2 regions of the Roseixanthobacter finlandensis genome follow, and region 1 is predicted to be linked to the other one. Evidence: predicted binding sites of a transcription regulator. Region 1 holds the regulator's gene; the other holds the start of a gene.
What was found. Region 1 encodes LexA, which represses DNA repair genes until DNA is damaged. Its sites were predicted from a motif close to TGTTCNNNNTGTGTTCNG; they were not measured.

Region 2: a site for LexA is predicted at 2,221-2,238, ahead of V5G24_RS01520 (helicase-related protein). Genes of this name have one in related genera too.

The regions. Positions count from the first base shown of each region.
Region 1 is NZ_CM195536.1:2,506,705-2,510,913, reverse strand. Features, by position in the region: gene V5G24_RS11715 (DUF2147 domain-containing protein) at 1-76, shown strand, start outside; gene moaC (cyclic pyranopterin monophosphate synthase MoaC) at 81-563, shown strand; gene V5G24_RS11705 (molybdopterin molybdotransferase MoeA) at 602-1,816, shown strand; gene lexA (transcriptional repressor LexA) at 1,954-2,673, shown strand; gene V5G24_RS11695 (ComEC/Rec2 family competence protein) at 2,716-4,209, opposite strand, start outside.
Region 2 is NZ_CM195536.1:300,405-304,613, forward strand. Features, by position in the region: gene V5G24_RS01520 (helicase-related protein) at 1-2,116, opposite strand, end outside; gene V5G24_RS01525 (hypothetical protein) at 2,479-2,805, shown strand; gene metX (homoserine O-acetyltransferase MetX) at 2,908-4,119, shown strand; gene metW (methionine biosynthesis protein MetW) at 4,144-4,209, shown strand, end outside.

The DNA.
Region 1 (4,209 bases):
GGACAATACCCTCAAGGTACGCGGCTGCGTGATCGTGCCGTTCTGCAAGACACAGACCTGGACCAGGAGCCGCTGACGCCATGACCGAACTGACCCATCTGGATGCCCAGGGCGCCGCGCGCATGGTCGACGTCTCGCAGAAGGCGGTCACCACGCGCGAGGCATTGGCGGAAGGGCGGGTCGTGATGGCGGCGCCGACGCTGGAGCTGATCCTGTCGGGCAATGCGAAGAAGGGCGACGTGCTCGGCGTCGCCCGCATCGCCGGGATCATGGCCTCCAAGCGCACCCATGAGCTCATTCCCCTGTGCCACCCGCTGATGATTTCCAAGGTGGAAGTGGAGATCGAGCCCGATGCCACCCTCCCCGGCCTCGTCGTGCGCGCCCGCGTCAAGACTAGCGGGCAGACTGGGGTGGAGATGGAGGCGCTGACGGCGGTTTCCCTCGCTTGCCTGACCATCTATGACATGGCCAAGGCCGCCGACCGCGGCATGCGCATCGAGGGGATTCGCCTGCTGGAGAAAGCTGGCGGCCGCTCCGGCGAATGGCGCGCCGACGACGCCTAAGGCGCCTGAGCTAAAAACTAAATCGGGAGCAGGGCGACATGGCATTGATGCCAGTGGATGAGGCCCTCGCGCTTGTGGTGGCCGGCGTTGTGCGATTGTCCGTGCAATCCGTGCCGGTTGCCGAAGCCACGGGCCGCGTGCTCGCCGCCGATCTTTGGGCGCGGCGAAGCCAGCCGGCCGCCGACATGTCGGCCATGGACGGATATGCGGTGGCCGCCGCCGATATCGCGCAGGTTCCCGCCACCTTGCGCGTGATCGGCGAATCCGCCGCCGGGCGTCCGTTTGCGGGCACAGTCGCGCCGGGGGAAGCGGTCCGCATCTTCACCGGCGCGCTCCTGCCCACGGGGGCGGACACGGTGGTGATTCAGGAAAATATCGCGCGCGAGGGGGATCTCATCACCACCACCGCCGCCACCGCGCCGCTGCGCAACGTGCGCAAGGCCGGGTTCGATTTTCCCGCCGGCAGCCTGATTCTTCCCGCCGGGCGCCGCCTCACCGGTCGTGACGTGATGCTGGCGGCGGCGGCCGACCATGCCACGCTCGACGTTATCGCGCGGCCGAAGGTGGGCATTCTGCAAACCGGCGATGAACTGGTTCGCCCCGGAGAAGGCCGCGGCGCGCTCTCCGACGTCGTGGTGTCGAATGTCTATGGCCTCGCGGCGCTGGCGCGCGCCCATGGGGCGGATGCGGTGGACCTCGGCCTTGTGGGCGATTCCCTTGATTCGACCCGCGCCGCCATCCGCGCCGCGGCCGAATCGGGAATAGACGTGCTGATCACCTCCGGCGGCGCCTCGGTGGGTGAGCACGATCTGATCGCGCCCGCCCTGCGCAGCGAGGGGGTGACGCTGACCGTCCACAAGATCGCCTTGCGGCCGGGAAAGCCGCTGATGTTCGGCGCGCGCGGCGCCATGCGCGTGCTGGGCCTGCCGGGAAATCCGGTGTCGGCTTATGTCGGCGCCGTGTTGTTCCTGGTTCCGCTGTTGAACGCGCTCCAGGGAGCCGCCACTCAGGGCCCGCACCTGCGCGCGGCGCGCCTCGGCTGCCCGGTGAGAGCCAATGATTCCCGGGTGGATTATATGCGCGCGACCCTCTCGTTCGCCGACGACGGAGCCTTGGTCGCGACGCCGCTGCCGATCCAGGACAGCTCGATGCTCACCACGCTCGCCATGGCCGATTGCCTGTTGATCCGGCCCGCTTTCGCACCCGCCGGAGAGACCGGCGATGCCTGTTCCGTGCTTCAGCTGCCCTCCTGAAATACCGTTAACGCGATGTTCACCCTTGCGGAACACAAAAGGAACAGCTAATGCTTGTTCATGATTTGTTTCGGTTTCAATGATCTCTTGCGGGACATCGCTGCCGAGACGGAAGCGGGATGGGGACGGGTGAGACCATGCTGACGCGCAAGCAATATGATCTGTTGCGTTTCATCCATGAACGCCTGAAGGAAACCGGCGTCCCGCCCTCCTTCGACGAGATGAAGGAAGCACTCGACCTTCGCTCAAAGTCCGGCATTCATCGGCTGATTACCGCCCTGGAAGAGCGCGGCTTCATTCGCCGCCTGCCCAATCGCGCCCGGGCGCTGGAAGTGGTCCGCCTGCCGGACAGCGCAGCCCCCGGCCTTGCCGCGAGCCGTGCGGCCACCGCCGGCGGGCGCGGCTTCTCCCCGAGCGTGATCGAGGGCAGCCTCGGCCGTGTGCGCCCGCCGTCGGAGGATGAGGAAACCGCGCCGACGGTGACCGTGCCGGTCATGGGCCGGATCGCCGCCGGATCGCCCATCTCGGCTATCCAAACCCGCAGCCACACCTTGAACGTGCCGCCCGAAATGCTGGGCACCGGCGAGCATTTCGCCCTGGAGGTGCGCGGCGACAGCATGATCGAGGCCGGCATCCTGGATGGCGACACGGTGCTGATCCGCAAATGCGACAGCGCCGAGACCGGGGACATCATCGTCGCCCTTGTGGACGATGAGGAAGCCACATTGAAGCGCCTGCGCAAGAAGGGCGCATCCATTGCGCTGGAAGCCGCCAATCCGGCCTATGAGACCCGGATCTTCGGCCCGGACCGTATCCGTGTGCAGGGGCGTTTGGTCGGCCTGATGCGCCGCTATTGAGTTTTCCGGGTTCAACCTGATTTCGGTCCTCACTTGGCGGCGTCAGCGGGCGGCATCGTCCTCGATCTGTGAAGCGGACCCCGCTTCTCTTTCCCCCTCGGTGACCGGCGGAAGAAGTGGCATCCACGGGCGCTGCTGACGTGCGGACCGCGCCGGGACGATGCGCCATCCCTCAAGCGATGCCTGCCCCTCGGGCGCACGAAACAAGGCCAGCGTGCCGGTATTGGCCATGTCTGTGGGCGTGACGACCCTCGCCGGGCATTTTTTCGGCGCCGGGTGGGGGCTCACGATCAGCGCCGCGTTCAGGCAGTCCGCCTCAAGCCCCTCCGGCCGACGGGAGACGGCGAGCACGCCGCCCGAGGTGGTGGCCGTGCATCCCAGCCGGTCGCAGCGAAACGCGTCGGCAAGGCCCTCGGACTGCGCGGTGCGGCTATCGCTCTCCCGGCTCAGCCATTGGTCCGCCACCATCCGATTGGAAGTCGCCCCGAGGATGGAAAGCCGCCCATCGCCCGCGCGCACCGCCACCGTGCGCCCGTTCGGCGCGATCAGAATGTCCGGTCGCGGCGGCGCGCCGCCGAGGCCGAGGGCCACGAGCGCCGGAACAAGCGCGATCGCCGCGAGCCGTCCCCGCAGCAGGCACAGGCACAGCAGGGCGAGGCTCGCGGCGAGCACCGAAGGCGGGTTGAACCAATCGGTCCGCAACCCGGCGCCCGGCAGCGCGGCCACCTTGTCCGACACGCCCACCATGATGTCGATGCCGAGCCCCATGATCGGCCAGGCCAGCGAATCCAGTCCGAACGGCAGCAGCAGCACGCCGAGCAGGCCGAACGGCATCACCAGGAAGCTCACCGCCGGCATGGCGGCGAGATTCGAGAGCAGGCCATAGGCGCCGATGCGCTGGAAATGCAGGGCGCCATAAGGCGCCGTCGCGAGGCCCGCGACCAGGGAGGTCAGCGCAAGGCCGCCCACGAACAGGGCGATCTTCAGCGCGATGCGCGCCACCGGCCCTTCGGCCGTCCATCCCAGGCGCAGCGGGCGCAGCCGCTCGAACGCCGCCACCAGCGCGAGCGTCGCGGCAAAGGACATCTGCATGCCGGGATCGAGCACCGAAACCGGCGCCGCCGCCAACACCAGCACCGCCGCCACCGCGACGCTGCGCAAGGTCAGCGCGGCGCGCCCCACGATCACCCCCAGCAGCACCAGGCCGAGCATGAGGAACGAGCGCTGCGCGGCGACATCATTGCCCGACAGCACGAGATAAAGCGCGCTTCCGGTCAGCGCACAGAGCGCCGCGAGCGATTTGACCGGCGCCCCGAGCGCCAAGGGCGGGAACAGCGCCAGCAGCCCGCGCACCAGCGCGAACAGCGTGCCCGCCACCAGCGCCATATGGAGGCCGGAAATCGACAGCACATGGGTGAGGCCGGACAGGCGCATGCTTTCTTCCACCGCCGGCGCGATGGAGGAGCGATCGCCAGTCACCAGCGCCACGGCGATGTCGGCGGCGGCACCGCTCAGCACCAGGCGGATGCGGGCGGC
Region 2 (4,209 bases), 2.2 Mb from region 1:
TCAAGGCGAACAATTCCGCCGCCAGAGCGCGGGGCGCCGGCTTCAGCAGGCCGGGCAGATAGATGTGATGGGCGCCGAACCGCACGCCATAGCCGCGCAGCGTGGCGCGGGCGGCCTGGTCGAGGGTCTTCATCTCCTCGGCGACGCGGCTGCGCTCCAGCACGCCGAGCGCCTCGACGATCTGAAACGCGATGCCGCGCCCGATGCCGGTGATGTCCTCCGCCTCGCCGAGCTTCAGCAGCGGGCCGAGCAGCTTTTCCACATGGGCCTTCAGCCACAGCGTGAGGCGGGCTTCCACTTGCTCGCGGGCCGGGCCCGTCAGATGCTCGTCGGCGATGATCTTGAAGCGGGGTTTGAGCACCTCTTCGCCGGGGATCAGCTTGGCGATCGGCTCGCCGGTCCAGCGGATGGTGCCGTCGGCGGTGAGCACGAAGGCTTCATCCACCGCCTGACCGACCCGCGTCGCGCGTGCCTCGATCTCTCCCGCTAGCGCCTTCTGGGCGGCGGCGCGCAAGGCCTTCGCTTCCTCTCCCCCGGCGGCGGGGTCGGGCGCGAACTGGAATCCCTGGAGGTGGCCGATCACATGGCCCTCCACTTTAACATCGCCGGTCTTGCTGATCTCAGTCTCGAGCATCGTATTCTCTCGCAGGCGTCGCATGAGCACGCTGGTCCGCCGATCCACGAACCGCTGAGCCAGCCGTTCGTGCAGTGCGTCGGAAAGCTTGTCTTCGACCCCTCTTGTGACGCCTTGCCAGTGCTCCGGATCCGTGAGCCAGTCGGGGCGGTTGGCGACGAAGGTGAGTGTCCGCACCTGGGCGATCCGTCTCGACAGCGTGTCGATGTCTCCTTCCGCGCGATCGGTCAAGGCGATTTGACGCGCGAACCACTCATCAGGGAGTCGTCCCCCGTTTCCGACATGGCCGAAAATGGTCGAAACCAGCTCCGCATGGGCACCCGGAGAGATCTTGCGATAGTCCGGCACCTGGCATGCGTCCCAGAGCCGCGCGATGGCGGCAGCATTGGTTGCGCGTGCCGCTACGTCCGCGTCGCGGCTCATGATTTCGAGCACTTGCACATCGTCCGCCGTCGGCGCGCGGGTCAATCCCTCCTCGCGTGGCGGTACCGAAAGGCTCTCCATCAAGGATTTGAGAGAGGTGAAATCCGGCACCGCGTTGCGCCATTGCAACACTTTTGCCGTGTCAAAAACATGACTTTCCAGCCGCTCCACCAATTCCGGCTCGAAAGGATCGCAACGTCCGGTGGTGCCGAAGGTGCCGTCGCGGGTGGCCCGGCCGGCGCGGCCGGCGATCTGCGCCATCTCCGCCGGGTTGAGGCGGCGGAATTGCCAGCCGTCGAACTTGCGGTCGGAGGCGAAAGCGACGTGGTCCACGTCGAGATTGAGGCCCATGCCGATGGCGTCGGTCGCCACCAGATAATCCACGTCGCCGCTCTGGTAGAGCTCCACCTGGGCGTTGCGGGTGCGCGGAGAAAGCGCACCCATCACCACCGCCGCGCCACCCCGTTGGCGGCGGATCAATTCGGCGATGGCATAGACCTCCTCGGCCGAGAAGGCGACGATGGCCGAGCGCGGCGGCAGGCGGGTGATCTTCTTTTCGCCGGCAAAGGACAGCGTCGAGAGGCGCGGCCGCACTGACACCGTGACGCCCGGCAGCAGCTTTTCCACCAGCGGCCGCATCGTGGCCGAGCCCAGCAGCAGGGTTTCGAACCGCCCGCGCCGGTTGAGAATGCGGTTGGTGAAGACGTGCCCGCGATCGAGGTCGCAGGCGATCTGGATCTCGTCGATGGCGACGAAGGCCACGTCGAGATCGCGCGGCATGGCCTCGATGGTGGCCACCCAATAGCGCGGATGGGGCGGCTTGATCTTTTCCTCGCCGGTGACGAGGGCGACCTGTTCGGGGCCGACCCGCTCGACGATGCGCTGATAGACCTCGCGCGCCAGCAGGCGCAACGGCAGGCCGATGAGCCCGCTTTCATGGCCGAGCATGCGCTCGATGGCGAGATGGGTCTTTCCGGTATTGGTCGGCCCGAGCACCGCGGTCACGCCCCGCGCCCGGATCGAGCGCGGCAAGACGGCCAGCTTTGTCACATCGTCCATCAGCGCGTGGCGTCCGCAAATCTTGGAGGACTGTCTTGGGAAAGCCCTCTTGATGAAGGCTCTGTATCATATCGGGGCAGGAAGACCAGGATACTAGACCGCAGGGGAACATGGGCGGAACAAAGGCGGAGCGAATCGCTCTCCAGCCGCCGCCACCCCGATGTTCTCCTTTCAGCCCCTGTCCCAGGGCGGGACAGCGGCGCACGCCCAGGGGAACGGATGCGGCTCAAACCCGGTCCGAATCGGCAAAAGCCACGCAAGCGCCTTTTGTTCACGGGTAAGAAGGAACCGCCCCGCGCCCGCCTGTGTTATGGGGTTCGAGATGCCGCGCGGTCCTCCGCGCCGGGCGTGGGAGGGAAAATATGCGTAGGGCTCAGTCGAGATTCGCCGTCGTCCTTGCCTTCGGCCTGGCATGGGTCTCGGCCTTGGCGGGAGGCATCGCCCCGGCCGCCGCACAGACCAGCAACGCACCGCTCGACGTGCGTCCGGCCCCGCAGGCGACCCCGCCGGGCGCGGCCGATGACGCCACGGGCAGCGTGCGTCCCGCGCCCGAAACAGGCGCCATCGTGCCGCGCGGCGCGCCGCAGGGCATCAGCACCGTGCCGCCGGAGCCCAATCCCTCGGTCAATCCCGGCCGCAATGCGCTCGGCTGCCCGGACATGGACCCGCTCTGCCAGAACGGCCGCTGAGGCGGGGCGGAACCTTTCTCCGCGCAAGCCTCGGCACAGGTGCGCCTTCACGCCTGCGTGCGCGCGCTTGACACGGGGATTGGGGCGTCGCTTCTAGGCGAAATGGAAAATCTGGCCGAACCAACGGCTCCGACCACGGAAACAGAAGACGCAATCGCGCGGCGCGAAGCCGATCAGCCCCATTCCCCGGTGGTGCGGTTCGGGCCCGATCGCCCGTTGCGCCTGGATGCCGGGGTCGCGCTCGATCATGTGCAGATCGCCTATCAGACCTATGGCGAGCCCAATGCCGCGCGCACCAACGCCGTGCTGGTGTGCCATGCTTTGACCGGCGACCAGCATGCCGCCAATGCCAATCCCGTCACCGGCAAGCCGGGCTGGTGGGAGACCCTGGTGGGGCCGGGCAAGCCGATCGATACCGAGCGCTTCTACGTCATCTGCGCCAATGTGCTCGGCGGCTGCATGGGCACCACCGGCCCGGCCTCGCTGAACCCGGCGACCGGCCAGCCCTATGGCCTCGATTTGCCGGTGGTGACGATCCGCGACATGGTGAACGCCCAGGCCATGCTGCTCGACCATCTCGGCATCGAGCGCCTGTTCTGCGTCGCCGGCGGCTCCATGGGCGGCATGCAGGTGCTGCAATGGGCGGCGAGCTATCCCGAGCGGGTGTTCGCGGCCCTCCCAATCGCCACCGCCGCCCGCCATTCGGCGCAGAACATCGCCTTCCACGAGGTCGGCCGCCAAGCGGTGATGGCCGATCCGGAATGGGCCGGCGGCCATTATCTCAAGCAGGGGCACACCCCCCATCGCGGGCTCGCGGTGGCGCGCATGGCCGCGCACATCACCTATATGTCGGACCAGGCCCTGCATCGCAAATTCGGCCGCCGGCTCCAGAACCGGGCGCTGCCCACGTTCGGCTTCGACGCCGATTTCCAGGTGGAAAGCTATCTGCGCCACCAGGGGGAATCGTTCGTCCAGCGGTTCGATCCCAATTCCTATCTCTATGTCACGCGGGCCATGGATTATTTCGATCTCGCGGCGGATTATGACGGCGTGCTCGCCAATGCTTTCCGGGGTTCCAAGACACGCTTCTGCGTCGCCTCCTTCACCTCCGACTGGCTGTTTCCCACCGAGGACAGCCGGGCGATCGTGCATGCGCTGAATGCCTCGGGCGCGAGCGTGTCCTTCACCGAGATCGATAGCGACAAGGGCCATGACGCCTTCCTGCTGCATGAGCCGGAATTGTTCGCCATCGCCCACGGCTTCCTCGACAGCGCCGCCAAGGCCGCCGGCCTGCCGGCCGCGCGCGGCCGATGAACGCGCCATGGCGGTGAGAGAATCATGGTGGTGAAGGATTTGGCCCCGGACGACGCGATCGTCCGCTTCTCCTCGGTGCGTGTCGACCTG